DNA from 2 places in the Methylacidiphilum kamchatkense Kam1 genome. Region 1 is predicted to be linked to the other one. Evidence: riboswitches for the same ligand, from Rfam matches in the RefSeq annotation. Region 1 holds a riboswitch; the other holds the start of a gene.
What was found. Region 1 has a riboswitch for fluoride ahead of kam1_RS00810 (MFS transporter). Riboswitches for the same ligand answer to the same signal wherever they lie in the genome.
Positions count from the first base shown of each region.

Region 2: it holds a riboswitch for fluoride, as region 1 does, so the genes downstream of both, kam1_RS06535 (cation:proton antiporter) here and kam1_RS00810 (MFS transporter) in region 1, are expected to answer to the same signal.

Region 1 covers NZ_CP037899.1:164,188-171,816, reverse strand. Annotated here, with positions in the region: gene kam1_RS00815 (efflux transporter outer membrane subunit) at 1-1,590, shown strand, start outside; fluoride riboswitch at 1,631-1,704, shown strand; gene kam1_RS00810 (MFS transporter) at 1,853-3,367, shown strand; gene kam1_RS00805 (efflux RND transporter periplasmic adaptor subunit) at 3,394-4,728, shown strand; gene kam1_RS00795 (universal stress protein) at 5,069-5,476, shown strand; gene kam1_RS00790 (DsrE/DsrF/DrsH-like family protein) at 5,564-5,977, shown strand; gene kam1_RS00785 (sulfurtransferase TusA family protein) at 5,998-6,240, shown strand; gene kam1_RS00780 (NAD(P)/FAD-dependent oxidoreductase) at 6,264-7,409, shown strand.
Region 2 covers NZ_CP037899.1:1,382,138-1,389,766, forward strand. Annotated here, with positions in the region: gene kam1_RS06510 (DUF4337 domain-containing protein) at 1-49, opposite strand, end outside; gene kam1_RS06515 (hypothetical protein) at 270-494, shown strand; gene kam1_RS06520 (ABC transporter permease) at 541-1,332, opposite strand; gene kam1_RS06525 (ABC transporter ATP-binding protein) at 1,337-2,032, opposite strand; gene dtd (D-aminoacyl-tRNA deacylase) at 2,119-2,556, opposite strand; fluoride riboswitch at 2,659-2,738, shown strand; gene kam1_RS06535 (cation:proton antiporter) at 2,783-3,940, shown strand; tRNA gene kam1_RS06540 (tRNA-Leu) at 4,013-4,095, shown strand; gene kam1_RS06545 (dihydroorotate dehydrogenase-like protein) at 4,435-5,430, opposite strand; gene kam1_RS06550 (tetratricopeptide repeat protein) at 5,620-6,384, opposite strand; gene kam1_RS06555 (TonB-dependent receptor) at 6,595-7,629, opposite strand, start outside.

The DNA of each region.
Region 1 (7,629 bases):
CCCTCTTCCTGGAAGTGGGGAGAAGAAAAAAAGACAGCCAATAAACCGAAAGAGCCCCTTGCTTCGAAAACTGCTAGTCAGTCAAAAAACACCATTGATCCCCAAAGTGTGGACTCCCTAAAAAAAGCGATAGAAGAAGCCAAGAAAAATCCTGGAAAGTGGAAATTAGCAGCACCTAAAGATTTCGTCAAAAAAGGCGAATGGTGGAAGATTTTCAACGATCCAGTACTCAATCAACTGGAGGCTGAAGCGGAAGCGGCTAATCAACAGATTAAAATGGCAATGGCTAATGTCATTGAAGCGCGAGCAGGAGTAGGAGCAGCCTTGAGCGCTTTTTTTCCGCACACCAATTTCACTCCAAGTTATCAGCGCTGGAAACTGAAAACGCATCTGCCTTGGCTTCCCTTTATTCTACCTGAACCTATTTTTTCAACTGTTCCAATAAACGGCCTTCCTGCTGGATCCATCATTGGAACCACTCACTATTATGGATTTCAGCCTACGCTGAATATGTGGCAGGTCTATCTTAATTCAAATTGGGAACTTGATATTTGGGGCAAATTAAGAAGACAACTAGAGGCAGCTAAAGCAGAAGCTCAAGCTTCGCAGGCAGAATTAGAAGGAGCCAGACTAACAATCCATGCCGATGTGGCTCAAGCCTATTACCTATTGAGATATCTAGACAGCCAACTTGAAGTCATGGAAAGAATGATCCGAGTCTATGAAGATAATTTAAAAAGAGTAGAAATCAGATATAAAAGTGGGTTATCCAATGAACTAGATCTAGCAAGAGCAAAAACAGATCTTTCACGGATTAAATCCCAATACATCGCTTTAGAAAGCCATAGAGCAAAAGTGGAAAATTCGATTGCTCGGCTTCTTGGTCAACCCGCCTCCACTTTTCATTTTCCTCGAAAACCACTGAAAGAAGAACCTCCAGAGATTCCCACAAGTCTACCATCGGAAATCCTCGAGCAAAGGCCAGATATTGCTCAAGCTGAAAGGGAAATGGCAGCAACCAATGCTATGATTGGCGTTGCCTACGCCGCCTATTTCCCTTCGGTCAATCTGAATGCGTATTTTGGATTTTTCAATACGGATTTTGGTCAACTCTTTACTTGGCCATCGAACTCCTGGATTTATGGCCCATTAATCGATTTACCTATTTTTGAAGGAGGAAGGCTTTTAGCTAATCTCATGCAGGCTCGAGCCGCTTATGAAAAAGCCGTAGCTTCCTACAGGGAAACTATTCTGTCTGCATTCGAAGAAGTTGAAAATGCACTCATTGGTGTCCGGCTCCTAGAAGAAGAACAAAAGGTTGAAGATGAGCTGGTAGAATCGGCAAGAAAACAATACGACCTTGCAATGGATAGGTTCCAAAGGGGGCTTTCGCATTATATCGAAGTGGATACAACAGAAAGCCTCTGGCTTAATGCTATCCTGACCGATATCGCATTGCGCGGAGAAAGGTTTATTGTGCGCATCGCCCTTATTCGAGCTTTTGGAGGAGGATGGAACGAGTCTTCCATGCGGCCTCCCCAGATCAAAAATTCAGAATCCAACCCTTCAGCAAAGCGTCAAACAAAATAACACATTTTTGTTGAAAAATGTATCATTCTAGGTATAGAAACAACTATTGGGCGATGGGGCTCGCCGTCCGTTAACCGCCATTTCTTTGAGAAGGCTGATAGCTCCTACGATTACCTATTATAGAAGGAGACCACATGGCAAAGAGGCGGCTAACGGCAGACTTCAAGCAAAAAGCTCAACAGAAACTCACTGCTTTCTGTTCTCATTCTAAAGGAACTCCAAACAATCCCTCTTCTTTCCTTTCATCGTCTTGCGAGGGGGTATGAACAAAACTATCAAAACTTTCCTACTCTTTACTCTTTATTTTCTTCTTCAATGCCTCTGTTTTTTTCAATCTGGCTCCTATACAGACATCATTCCATATGCAACGGCGGAACTTGGCCAAAGTCAAAGTCATGGTTCATGGACCAACGGATTTTTTTTCCTAGGACAAAGTTTAGGTCTTCTGATCGCTACGCAAATTAGTCTTCAATACGGTAGGAAAAAAACAGTTTTTTTCTTTTCTTTTCTTCTAGCAGCCAGTTCTTTGTTCTGTGCTTTGTCTCTAAACTTTTACCTTTTTTTGGTTGGACGTACCATCCAAGGGATGTGTTGTGGCATACTCATTCTTGGATCTCAAAGTTTAGTATTCGAACAAAACCCTGATCCATGGCGACTGATTCCTTTGATGCTTGGAGCCGTAGCAAGTGTCTTGCCTTTTACCATTGGTCCAATGATTGGAGGATATGGGAAGGAACTAATAGGCAGAGAAGCAATGAGCTGGAAATATTGGTTTGTACTGAGTGCTGCTTCCCTTTTAATCTTGAGCTTTCTTTTGCATCTCTGCTTAGAGGATACCGAAGAAAGGATAGAAAAAAGACCATGGGACTGGAGGGGACTCATTCTTTTGTCCATCATGCTAGGATCCCTACAAATGATCTTCAATATGGGGGATGACTACGAATGGTTTATTTCACCAATAATCGATTTTCTTTTCTTTTTGGTTGTGGTCAGCTTTGTTTGTTTTATCTATGTGGAAACAGCCACCAAAGAGCCACTGGTAAGGATCGATCTTTTTTTAAGAAAAAACTTTTTGATCGGCTCTTTTTCTCTTGCAGTTGGCTTTCTCCTTTTCTACGGTCTCTGGACAACCCTCCTTGTTCGACTTCAAAATCAAAGTTCGTTTCCTCCCCATTTAGCAGCAATCCTCTTTGTCAGCATGGCTGTCTTTTCTACTCCTATCGTTATATGGTTCCCACGATTCCTTGGGAAAATTTCCTTACGCCTCAGCTCCTTTGTTGTATTTTTCCTGTTGGGCGTCGTCTATTGCTGGATGGGCTATTTTGATTTCTACCAAAAGCGTTGGTTTTGGATGCAGCCCTCTTTTTCATTTCTTCTCCAAGGAATCTCTTTAGGCCTTTTTTTCTTATCTCTAACCAATCTTATTATTTCTGGTCTGTCTCCTAAAAACCAACTGCGGGCTGTGGAACTTTCCAGTAGCCTACGGATACTAGCTCAAGGATGGGCTTCTCCCCTCATCGGCACCCTTATCTATCACCGAATAGTTTATCACAAGATGAGACTGGATGAGTGGTTAGATGGAGGCAATCTCTTCTTGACGGATTTTTTTTTAAGATTTAAAGAGCAAGGTCTGAGCAAAGAAATAGCCATAAGACTGCTCGATCAATCGGCAATCGCTCATGCCTTTGTTTTAAGCCTCAACGATGCATTCCGACTCTGTGGAGTGGGGTTCTTTATTCTCTCTGGAATCATTTTGCTGGCCAAAGAAAAACGGTGAAGGAGGCATAAAAGAAAAAAGAAAGTATGAAAAAAGACTCAGAGCAGAATAATGGGAAAAGGGCCTTTCCTTTTAGAGAAAAAGAACGGCAGAAAGAAAGCAGAAGTCGCTTTGAGCGTCTTTTCCATGTTATGATTCTTTCTTGGCAACGTGATTGGAGGACATGGCAGCTTACTAGAAATACATATGTTCTTCTTTTAGTTTTTCTTTTCTTGCTGGGCGGATGGTGGTTTTTCTTTTCAAGCAACTGGGTGACGACAAACGATGCCTACGTGACAGGCAATGTCATTCCAGTCAAAGCACAAACTTCGGGCAGAGTGGTTGAGGTGCTCGTCGAATCCACACAGTATGTTAATAAAAATCAGGTGCTGGTCCGATTAGACTCCTTAAACCAAAGAGTCGCCTTCGAAGGTGCCAAACAGAATCTAGCAATGGCAGTGCGGAAGGTTGAGGATCTGTTCAATAAGGCCAAATCCCTGAGAAACAAAATAGCCGCTCAAAAAGCCATTTTAGGACGACAGCGGTATGATCTAGGGCTTTATGCGTCAGGAAGCAAAGCTGGAGTAGTTTCTATGCAGGACGCCATTGATGCCCAATGGAAAGTGCAGGAAATAGAATCAACGATTCGTCAGCTCGAAGACGAATTACATTCCACAGAATCCTGGATTCAAAAAACGACCGTCTGGAACAATCCGATTGTGCTCAAAGCAGCCGTAGATTTGAAGAATGCTTATCTAGCCCTTTACAGGTGTCAAATTGTAGCTCCTGTTGCAGGTTATGTCGCTAGAAGATCGGTGCAGGTTGGAGATGAAGTCACACCCGATCGACTGCTGATGAGTATTGTCCCCTTGGACTATTATTGGGTCGTAGCAAATTATAGGGAAACCGAACTAAGAAAAATGAGACCTGGACAACCGGTTAAAATCAGAGCAGACATATACGGGAGGCGCTATCTATATCATGGGGTGGTAGAAGGTTTAGAGCCTGGTTCTGGAACCGTATTTGCACTGCTTCCTCCAGATAATGCCACAGGTAATTATATTCATGTGGTCGAAAGGATTCCTGTCCGAATAAGACTGGATCCCAAAGAATTGATCCATCATCCATTAAGACTGGGCCTATCAGTGGTCACCAAAGTAAATGTCTCCCACAAGGGAAACTCCGTGCTTAAGCCGATCACTGAAATTCCAGCCAATGCCAAAACAAGCGATTATACTTCGACTTATTTTAGCGAAGAACTTTCCGGTGTCGAAGAACTCATCAAAACAATCATTGAAGAAAACCGCTATCCTCAATCCGAACAAAAGGAAAACATCAGTCAGAAACCAGATGCCCCCCTTTCCATAAATCCCTCTAACTGATCGCACTTATTCAAGAGTAACGCAACGCAGATTTCTCCTGCTAATCACCTTCAACATAATGGAGTAGTGGCAAATTCTTTTTTTAAAACGGTAGCAAAAGACCAGTCTTAGTGGTCAATGAAGTTGCCAATGGCGCATGACTATGGTAGATTGAGCTGAAATTCCTAATCCCTCAAAAAGAAAGCTGCTAGATGCATGCCAGGATGCTACTCCTCCACTTGTAGTAGAGTCCTTTAATGCATTGAGAAGCCATCTTTCCAAAGAAGGGGAAGAGAGCAAGACCGCATGGAAGACTAGGAAGGTTTGTTGGTATATTTTTAATAAAAAAAAAAGAAAAAACATGTTTTTAGGCAAAATACTAGTAGGATACGATGGGTCCGAATCATCAAAGAAAGCCTTGTCCTTTGCTTTGCAAATCGCCAAATCCTTCGGTTCAAAAGTAACCATCCTATCGGTTATGCACGCCCCTGAATTTAATCAAGATATGGAGTTTGCTCTAGAAAGAGAGAAAATTGTTTCGGATCTAAAATGGGCGATGGAAAAAGCGGCAGAAGAAAAAGTAGAGCTGGAGGTTAAAACGGAGATGGGAGATCCTGCCGATCGCATCCTAAAGCTGGCTAAGGAAGGGAACTTTGATCTTGTCGTTTTGGGACGAAGAGGGCTTTCTAGAGTTGGCTATTGGCTTACGGGCTCTGTCTCTGAGCGTGTCCTTCGTCATAGCCCCTGCTCCATTCTAATCGTAGAATAAAAAAACCGAGACCTTGACCAAAATAAACCATTTATTTTCTTGAGTTCCCCAAATTCTATTTTATAGTTGTTATCACAAGGATTAGTTATGGAAGATAAAATTTCAATCATTCTTTTTTCTGGTACTGTCGATAAGCTCTTGGCAATGGCAACCCTCGCTTCTGGGGCTGCAGCGATGCAAAAAAAAGTTCAAATTTTTGTGACTTTTTATGGTCTTCTTGCCTTTAGAAAAGACGCGTGGAAAACGAACCGAAGGCTTAGTAAGGATTTTGAGGATTTTGCGACGGAAGCCATGAAAGCCATGGAAGAAAAGAAAGTTCCCAGTTGGCTTGACACCCTCAAGGCAGCGATGGAAATAGGGGATGTGCAGGTGCATGCCTGTGGGCTGACCATGGATCTGCTGGCTATTAAACTTGAAGATTTGGAGTCCGTTGTTAGCGATGTTGTGGGTGTGGGGACGTTTGTTGAAAATGCGTCTGGAGGCCAAGTTCTATTTATCTAGAAGCCAAAAAGGAGAGTGTTATGGAAGGCATTAAAATTACAAAAGAAGTAGACGCGCGTGGGAGTTTTTGTCCGGGACCTCTCATGGAAATGATCCGACTGATTCGCTCAGCACAAGTTGGAGATGTTGTGGCAGTGATTTCTGCAGACGAAGGGACGAAAAAAGATTTACCTGCCTGGATCAAAAAGGCAAAACATGAACTGATAGCGGAAGAGCCAGTTGAAGGCGGTGGCACCCGCTTCATTTGTAGAAAGCTCCATTGAATCCAGCAAATGGAGGATTCATTATGGCTAAGAATATTTTAATATTGGGTGGAGGAACAGGGGGATCTATCGTTGCTAATATTCTTGCAAGATCGTTAAGCCCTCAAGAAGCAAGTATTACCGTCCTTACAGCTTCTCCCCAGCATGTTTATCAACCCTATCAACTCTATATCCCTTTTGGCTATCAAGATCCTCGAAAAATTGCACGCTCGGAAAGATCGCTTCTCCATCGGAGAGTTTCCTTGGTTGTAGATCCAGTTGAAGAGTTGGATGTTAAAAATCAGAAGGTAGTTTGCCGCTCCCGCAAATCTTACCCCTATGACTATCTAGTCATTGCTACTGGCTCTACCGTTGATGAAGAACAAATCCCCGGTTTTAAAGAGGGAGCGGATCATTTTTATACGCCTGAAGCTGCTTTTGTCCTCTATGAAAAACTACAAAATTTCAATGGAGGTACCATTGTTGTGGGTATTGGCGGACTGCCTTATAAATGCCCCGTGGCGCCGGTAGAATTTACGTTTATGCTAGAAGAATTTTTGACGAAAAGGGGAATTCGTCAGCAATCTGAAATTATTTATACTTTCCCTCTTAACGACGTTTTTAATATCAAAACGGCAGCCGATTATATCAAAGCTGACTTCGATAAAAGAAACATCAAAACTGAGCTTTTCTTCAACCTCGCAGAAATTCATCCTGAAAAAAAGATTGCCGAAAGCATCGAAGGCACTGAACTTTCTTACGATCTTCTTGTCATGACTCCTCCTCATAAAGGAGCTCCTTTTCTTAGAGGACATGAAATTGCGGACGCTGATGGATGGGTACAAACTGATAGGCATTCGCTTAAAGTTGCACAATTGGAGAATGTTTGGAGTTTGGGAGATACAACGAATTTACCGGTTAGTAAAGCGGGAAGCACAGCTCATTTTCAAGCTCCCGTTATTGCTAAACAAATCTGTGCGGCAATAAGACAAGAAACGGTAGACTCTGAAAAAGTGAAATATAATGGACATGTCGCTTGTTTTATCGAATCTGGATATGGAAAAGCAACGATGCTTGACTTCGATTACGAGCATCCTCCCCAACCTCCTCCACCAACAGAATTTATCCATTTTCAAAAACTGGCTTTGAACAAGTTCTACTGGTATCTTATTCCCAAGGCGCTTATTTAAAAATTCGTTAGTTGCATCTAACGGGAACCTAAATATTACGGTGATTAGCTTAAGAATAATGGGTCTTTTACTTGCTAAGATTGGCTCTACAGAAGCATTTGGTTGATTTTGTTTTTGCAACACGATCTTCTGAAACCCCTATTCAGTTCGCTTCAAACAGGTACCGTTGATTGCCTATATCTTCTTTCTCTTGCTAAGAGTGATATGCTCTGAGAAAGAC
Region 2 (7,629 bases), 980 kb from region 1:
TTTCATTAATAATTTCGTACGCCTTCTCTTCAATTGATTTTTCTGTCATATATAGAACAATCGATTTTTTTAATATATTTAAAAAAAAGTATTACTTATTCTTTATAGAAAAAAATGGTTGTGATTCTTTTTAAAATATAGATAAAAAGATTTTCAAAAACATTTTTCAAGTATTTTTCCTTCGCACACATTTTGAGTAAAAATTATATATTCTTATTTGCTTTTAATGTACTTTTATTCATAATATTTACTAATTAATGGAGGAATCTATGAATATAAATGATATTATTGCCTTTTTGGTTTCTTCTATTGGTACACTCGTCGGATTTATCGTACTTTTCCTCCTTTTTGGAGGATGGATTCTGGCTCTTGTTGGTGCGACGGTGTTTAGTAGTTTTCTTGGTGCCAGCCCCTCCGAAAAGAAAATAAAGGAGCAGAAAAAGGAACCTCTACCGCTCAAAGAAGGAATGGGTTCGAGCTTTTCTTTAAAATAAAAGAAGCCTTTAAAGAAAGCATAAATAGGGCGAACAGCGAAAAGGTTCATTGAGTTCCAATTTTAACCAGTAATCCTTTTTCTCTAGCACTTAAAAAAAAGCGCTGAAAAAGAAAAAAAGAAAAACCTAAATAACAACAGTTTAAAAAAGTTGCCCAAAAGAGGTGGCTATAGGAGTAGGTCCCTTGTAGCCCACCTCTTAATCCCTCAAAAACGTGTGTTGCAGGGACAAGAAACGAAAGGGGCTGTATCCATTTAGGAAGAACGTAGAGCGGATAAAAGACAGCCGCAAACGGTTGAAAAAGAATCGGTATAGCCCATGCAAGAGACTCTGCAGCCTGTCCCCATCGCAGCAATAAAGCAATGGTCAAAACACCACAAGCAGAACCCATTAGAAAAAGGTTCCCAATCAGTGGGAGTAAATAGAAACCAATCTGCGTCAAATGGAAATGATAGAAAAGAGCCGCTAAAAATCCCAATAATCCAAGAATTAAAAGAGATTTGAAGATCCCCACTAGAAAAATCGCTGTAAAAAATTCCTGAATAGTTAGTGGTGTCACAAGAAGATTGATTAAATTCTTTGACCAAACGTCTTCTAAAAAAGATACTGTGATCCCCAGCTGAGTCCTGTAGAGCACATCCCAAAGAATCATCGCACCGATTAAAAATTGAAATGGGCTGGAAATGCTTTTCTCTGCATTAGAAAGAAAAAGAGTCAGATATCCCCAAACAAGAAGGTCCATTACGGGCCAAAAAACAAACTCTAAAACTCGAATCCAACTGCGTCTATAAACGTAGGTATAACGTAAAAATAGACCCAATATTCTTTCTAGACTCATGGATTTATTTCCTAGCTAGCTCTATAAACAGTTCTTCCAGATTTCTCTGTTTAAACTCCTGCACTATTTCCAGAGGAATCCCCTGTGTGACGATCTTTCCAGATTTCATAAAAATAATCCGATCGCAAAGTCTTTCCACATCCCGCATATTATGCGAAGTATAAATGATTGTAACTCCAGATTTCTTTCTTAGTTCTAACAAAAGCTCACAGACCTTATCAGCTATGCTTGGATCCAATCCGGCTGTTGGTTCATCCAAAAACAACAGCTTTGGATCATTCAACAAAGCCTTACAGAGGCAAACTCTAGTCAACTCTCCTGCAGACAAAAAACCGGTTACCTTATGTTGCAGATGTGTAATTTCCAACAGATCCAAAAGAAAGTCTATTTTTAGCTCTGGTTGTTTCACCCGATAAAGGCGAGCAAAAACAAGAAGATTTTCTCGGACAGTTAAATTAGAAGGCAGACTAATATACCCAGATGCAAAATTGGAAAAGGAAAGGATTTCATTTCTTGCCGATAATGGACAGAAGCCAAAGATGCGTATGGTACCTGAAGTGGGTGTCAGTAATCCCAAAAGCAGATAGATTAGTGTGGTTTTACCTGCACCGTTTGCCCCAAGAAATCCTACAATTTCAGACTCCATAATCGAAAATGAAATCTGATCAATAGCCACGAGTTTCCCAAAATCTTTCCTCAAGTTTTTAACTTCTATGGCAATTTTGGACATAAAACCAAACAACCGTTCCCTTTTCCTAGCCTATGTCTTTCGGATAAATATAAAGTTCATGTCCTAATCCAAAAACTGACTGGGCCCTCATTTATTAAGTATACCGTCATGTTTACTCCAAAACAGCCTTTTTTGACTAAGCCATGTTTACTTTCCGCTTTTTCCACAAGATAATCGAAAAGTTTTTTACCTTCTTCTGGAGGAGCTGCATGATGAAAGGTAGGTCTTTTGCCTTTTAAAAATTCTCCCGCAAGTGTAAATTCAGGAACTATTAATAGTTCTCCATTAATATCAAGAAGCGAGCGATTCATTTTTCCATTTTCATCTGGAAAAATTCTGCACTGTAGGATTTTCTCTATCATCTGATCGGCTTTTTTTTCGTCATCTCCCTTTTCCACAGCTAAAAACAATAAAATGCCTCTTCCAATAGAAGAAACCAATCGATCTTCTATCTTGATAGCCGCTTCCTTTACTCTCTGAATCAATCCAATCATTCTACAAAGACAATACGTTCTTCTTTATAGTCATTAAAAAAAATGAAAGCTAAAAAAATTAATCTCCTAAGTCTTGACACCCCTCCTTTTCCTTATTAAAGAAAAGCATTTGGTAATGGAGTTTACCATCCAATATTTTGGAAAACCCTTCTTATTTAAGAAGTGATAACTCCTACGGCAACCATTTGCTAAAGAAAAAGATTCGCAACATACGAAGGGTTTTCCAATGGAGCACACTTGGTTCTTAGCTTCTTTTTGGATGGCTTTAGCAGTGCTCGCCGCATTGCTAGCTCTTCAGTTTAGGGTTTCTGCGGCCCTCATTGAAATAATAATTGGTATCTTAGGCCAATATTTAGCTACTATACTCTTCGGCAAAACTGGACTCAATCCTAAAGAAGGCTGGATTACTTTTCTTGCTGGATTAGGAGCCATTATGCTCACCTTTATGGCTGGCTCTGAGCTCGATCCAACTTCTTTTCGAAAACAATGGAAGGAAGCTACATTTATTGGTCTACTAACTTTTTTTGTCCCCTTCTTAAGTTGTTCATTTTTTGCGCACGCCATTTTTCAGTGGAACTGGAGAGCCTCTTTACTTGGTGGAATTGCTCTCTCTGCTACTTCAGTTGCCGTTATGTATACGGTTCTTCTGGAACTTGGACTGAACAAAACAAGCTACGGAAAGGGGCTCTTAGTAGCTTGCTTTATCAACGATCTTAGCTCCGTGCTCCTATTAGGATTCCTTTTTGCTCCCTTCGGTTGGAAAACAGGAGTATTAACAGGAACAGTCCTCATTTGTGCCCTCATTTTACCCAAAATCACTCCTGTTTTTCTAAAATACTACGCAAACAAACCCTCAGAGTTAGAAATAAAATACCTCCTATTTTTCCTTTTTACCCTTGGAGGTATTGCCGTATGGGCAGGTTCAGAAGCTGTCTTACCAGCCTATATCATCGGCATGACATTAGCAGGATCGATTGAACAACACCATGATTTCATTAAACGGCTGCGTACCGTAACGCTAGGCATGCTGACTCCCTTTTATTTTATTAGAGCTGGATCATTTGTCGATTTAACTGAATTAACAAAAAGTTTTTTGCCTGTTTTCCTTTTTTTTATTCTGCAACAGCTTTCAAAATTTATTAGCATTTTCCCTTTTTTAGTAAAAAGAAAGAAATTGCAAGAAGCAGCCTATACTACTTTACTTATGTCGACTGGTTTAACCTTTAATGTGATTTGCTGTCTCTATGGGCTATCTCACGAAATTATTTCTCAAAAACAGTATTCGATTTTAATTCCAGTCATTATTACCACAGCTATTATCCCGACGCTGGTCGCGAATCGGTTCTTCATTCCCTGGCATCATCTGAAGGAAAAAAGAACATAAAGAAACTGCATTGTTTTTTTTCGACAAGATTTAAAAAAATATATAATGTAATTTTCTCTGGCTAAAAGCGTTGCCGGTGTGGCGGAATGGCAGACGCGCCAGACTCAAAATCTGGTCCGGGCAACCGGGTGTGGGTTCGACTCCCTCCACCGGCACAAAAGTCAAAAAGATTTTTTCTTTTGACTTCTCTTTCTCTACCTTATGAAAACCTTTGGATGGTTGAACAAATGCCTTTGGGTTGCAAATGCGTAATTAAAAAAAAACATAAAGAAAAGCAACACAAGTAAAACAAAACTATATCCAATAAGAGTCTTCTCAAAAATAAATGGAGAACTACTTAAAGATTGGACCAGGAACCACTTATAGGATTTCTTTCTTTGATGCTTGATAGCCTTTAGGAAGATAACTGAAATTAAAAGGTAGGCTCTTTATTCTGTAGAGGAGACGAAAAAGAACAGTTTGACAACTTTTGTTTCTCTCTCTTGAACCTCTTTTTAACTACCGATATTCTTTTCTTTTTCCCTATCCAAAATAAGAGAGTTGATATATTGGGCTCGTTCAAAGGTCTCAGGATCTGGACATCTCTTTTGGCTCAATAAACCTCTCCATTCTTCTAAAGAAGAATAGCCATGCTTATCCATCCAATTAACAAGCCCTTTTTCCATGACGTTTAGATATTCAGGCCCATTTTTTAAAAGCGCAGAACAAAGCATGACGATGGTCGCACCCACTAAAATCAACTGGATAGCATCTTTTGGTTCCATAACACCTCCAGTCGCTGCCAAATCCACTTTTAAGCGATCGAATAAGATTCCAATCCACCTCAAAGAAAGAAAAGTATCACGGCTTGTTCCTAATAGCATTTGGCTTTTAATTTCAATCTTTTCTGTATTTATTCCAGGCTGCATAAATCGATTAAATAAAACAAGTCCGTTCGCTCCTGCAGCTAGGAACCTCTTTGCCATATTTCCTACATTTGTATAAAAGGGACTAATTTTTACAGCTAGGGGAATCTGGATCTCTTGTCTAACAAGACGCACAATATCAAGTGTAAACATCTCGATGGAATCAGCCGATTGATCCATATCTGTAGGCATCCAGAAAATATTGAGCTCTAAGGCATCTGCTCCTGCCTCTTCTATTTTTTTGGCGAATCGACACCACCATCCTGGAGATTTTCCATTGAGGCTTGCAATAATTGGAATCTGTACTTTGTTTTTTGCTTCTCTTATCAAATGAAGATACGATTCTGGGCTAAAATAATCTTCAAGTGCAGAAAACTTTGCATACTTACCACTCAAATCTGTATAGTGTTTTTCAGCAATTGCTTCCTTGATAATCTGCTCTTCGAACAAGGATGGCAAAACAATGGCCGCAGCTCCAGCTTGTTCTAACTGCTGAATACCTGAAAGAGAAGAGGAAAGAGGAGAAGCCCCAGCCACTAAGGGAGACCGTAAAGTAAGCCCTAGATACTGTACCTGCAGAGTCATCTTTTCTTAACCTAAGTGTTTCTTTTGGGTTTAGCAACTCTAGATTTTGTCTGTTTCTCTTCGGACAGTTACTGGTTTTCAATGAATCTAGAAATCAGTGAACCATCCCTTAAAATCTTCCAAATTCTCATTCAAAGCATGGGCTCTGCTGCGTCAGCTAACGCCTCAGAAGAGCAAGTCCCTGCTGCCTCATTTCCAATAAATGAGAGAATGAAGGGCTTCTAGCTTTATCCCTTTTTTCCCTTTTAAGGCAATTTCCTTGTTTTTTTCGGCTTCTGTAAAATGAGGTTTTAGGTTAAGCGCCTTATTAAAATCATTTATAGCTTCATCAAACCTTCCTAAATCGGTCAAAACAATTCCCCGGTCATTATAAAATTCTGGATTGTTCGGTTCCAACTGAATAGCTCGACTCAAATCCGAGAGAGCTTCCTCTCTTTCTCCTTTTCTAAAATGGACCCAACCTCGGTTGTCGAAAGCCAACGCATAATTTGGTTTCAGTCGAAGTGCTTCATCGAAGTCCTTGATGGCGAGAAGATAATTTCCTTTTTTATAAAAAGCCCAACCCCTGTTGTTATAGACATAGGCATTGGATCTATTTCTTCTTATGGATTCAGAATAATCCTTGATAGCCTTTTCATACTGACCCAATTTGGCTTCTACAATGCCTCGCCGATTAAAATAATCGGGCTGAGGATGGAGTTCTATAGCCCTATTATAATCGGAAATAGCTCTATAATAATGCCCCAGAGCTAACCAGACATCGGCCCTATTATTATAAGCTATGGCTAAAGTCTCCCTAGAAAGCTCCCCCGAATCGATTGCCTGCGTATAATGCTCCACTGCTTCTTCATAAGATTTATGATATTGCGCATTGAGGCCAGCTTGAAATTCTTGTAATCCAGTCGGAAGCGCTGCAAGCAAAAAGCCAAGTAGAAAAGCCAAGCATCCTGTCATATCATCTACGAAGCAATCACTAAGCCCAGATTATCAACCTATTATTCTTCCTACAACAAAGAAATTATACTGAATACTTGTAAGATTCTCGAATAATAAAAAAATCACCTGGCGATTTCTGTAAAACCCAATGCAGAAGATGAAGAAGGAGGATTATTATTTAAAATCGCCAGGTGAAATTTGTTCTATTTCAGTTCTTTTATCCTAGTTTTAGAATTTATAGGCAACTGTTCCTTCAATCCAGAATGGCCAACCAGCAATAATGCTGCTCATATTAAAAGCACGCGAACCTGCCGATCCAAGTCCAAAAGGCAACCAGTACTTTTCATCTGTAAAATTATACAGATAAAGCCTTGCCTCCCACTTAGGCTGGGTATAAAAGATCTGAGCATTTAATATAAACTGCGTTGGAATTTTTGTATTATACCAGTAATTAAGGTATTGATCACTCATCACAATGGCTCCAAGAGTTACTCCAAGGCCTACGTCAGAGGTATAAGTTACAGTACCGCTAAAATACTGGTCAGGAAAACCAATAAAAGGATAATTGGAGGAAGGCATTGAACCAGAGATAGGAAAGGGTCCATTGACGAATGGTCCTCCGGCTATAGGCACTCCAGTATAATAAGGCAGGATGGGTGTCAACTGTCTCATCCCAGGCCCATGAAGTCCTGGAGGAAAACCCGACCATTCCTCAACCGCTCTCATATAAATATAGCCCAACCTTGCCCAAAAATGGCGATCAGGCTGATAGGAAGCATTTATCTCAAAACCTTCTACATTCGTAGGGGTAGCAGGCAAAGGAGCCCCATTAGGCAAAAACCCTAAATTATTGAGGATCTGATTTTGTGTAAAAGCAGCAGTGGTGATGTACATCTTGTCTTTTAGAATGTTAAACTTCACTCCTCCTTCTATCAGCTGATTTACCTCGCTGAAGGAATTTGGAGCAAACGTTGGAGCATATCCTCCAATGACCGCAGCATTGGTGGTCTGCAGCCAGTTAAAATCAAAATAGGCGGTCATCCATGGAAAGGGTTTATAGACCGGGCTTATGTTTACAAGAGGAGCAAAAGCTGCTGTGCTAAAGTGTGCAAACGGAGCTCCAACTGGTCCTGGAGGCGTGGAAGCGTCGACAAAGTAAAAATTTGCTCTCGCTCCAAATAGCAGACTAAACTTGCTTGTCCAGTCAATATTATGCTGATAAAAGGGATTGACCGTCCAATAGTTACAATCCGTACTTCCAGA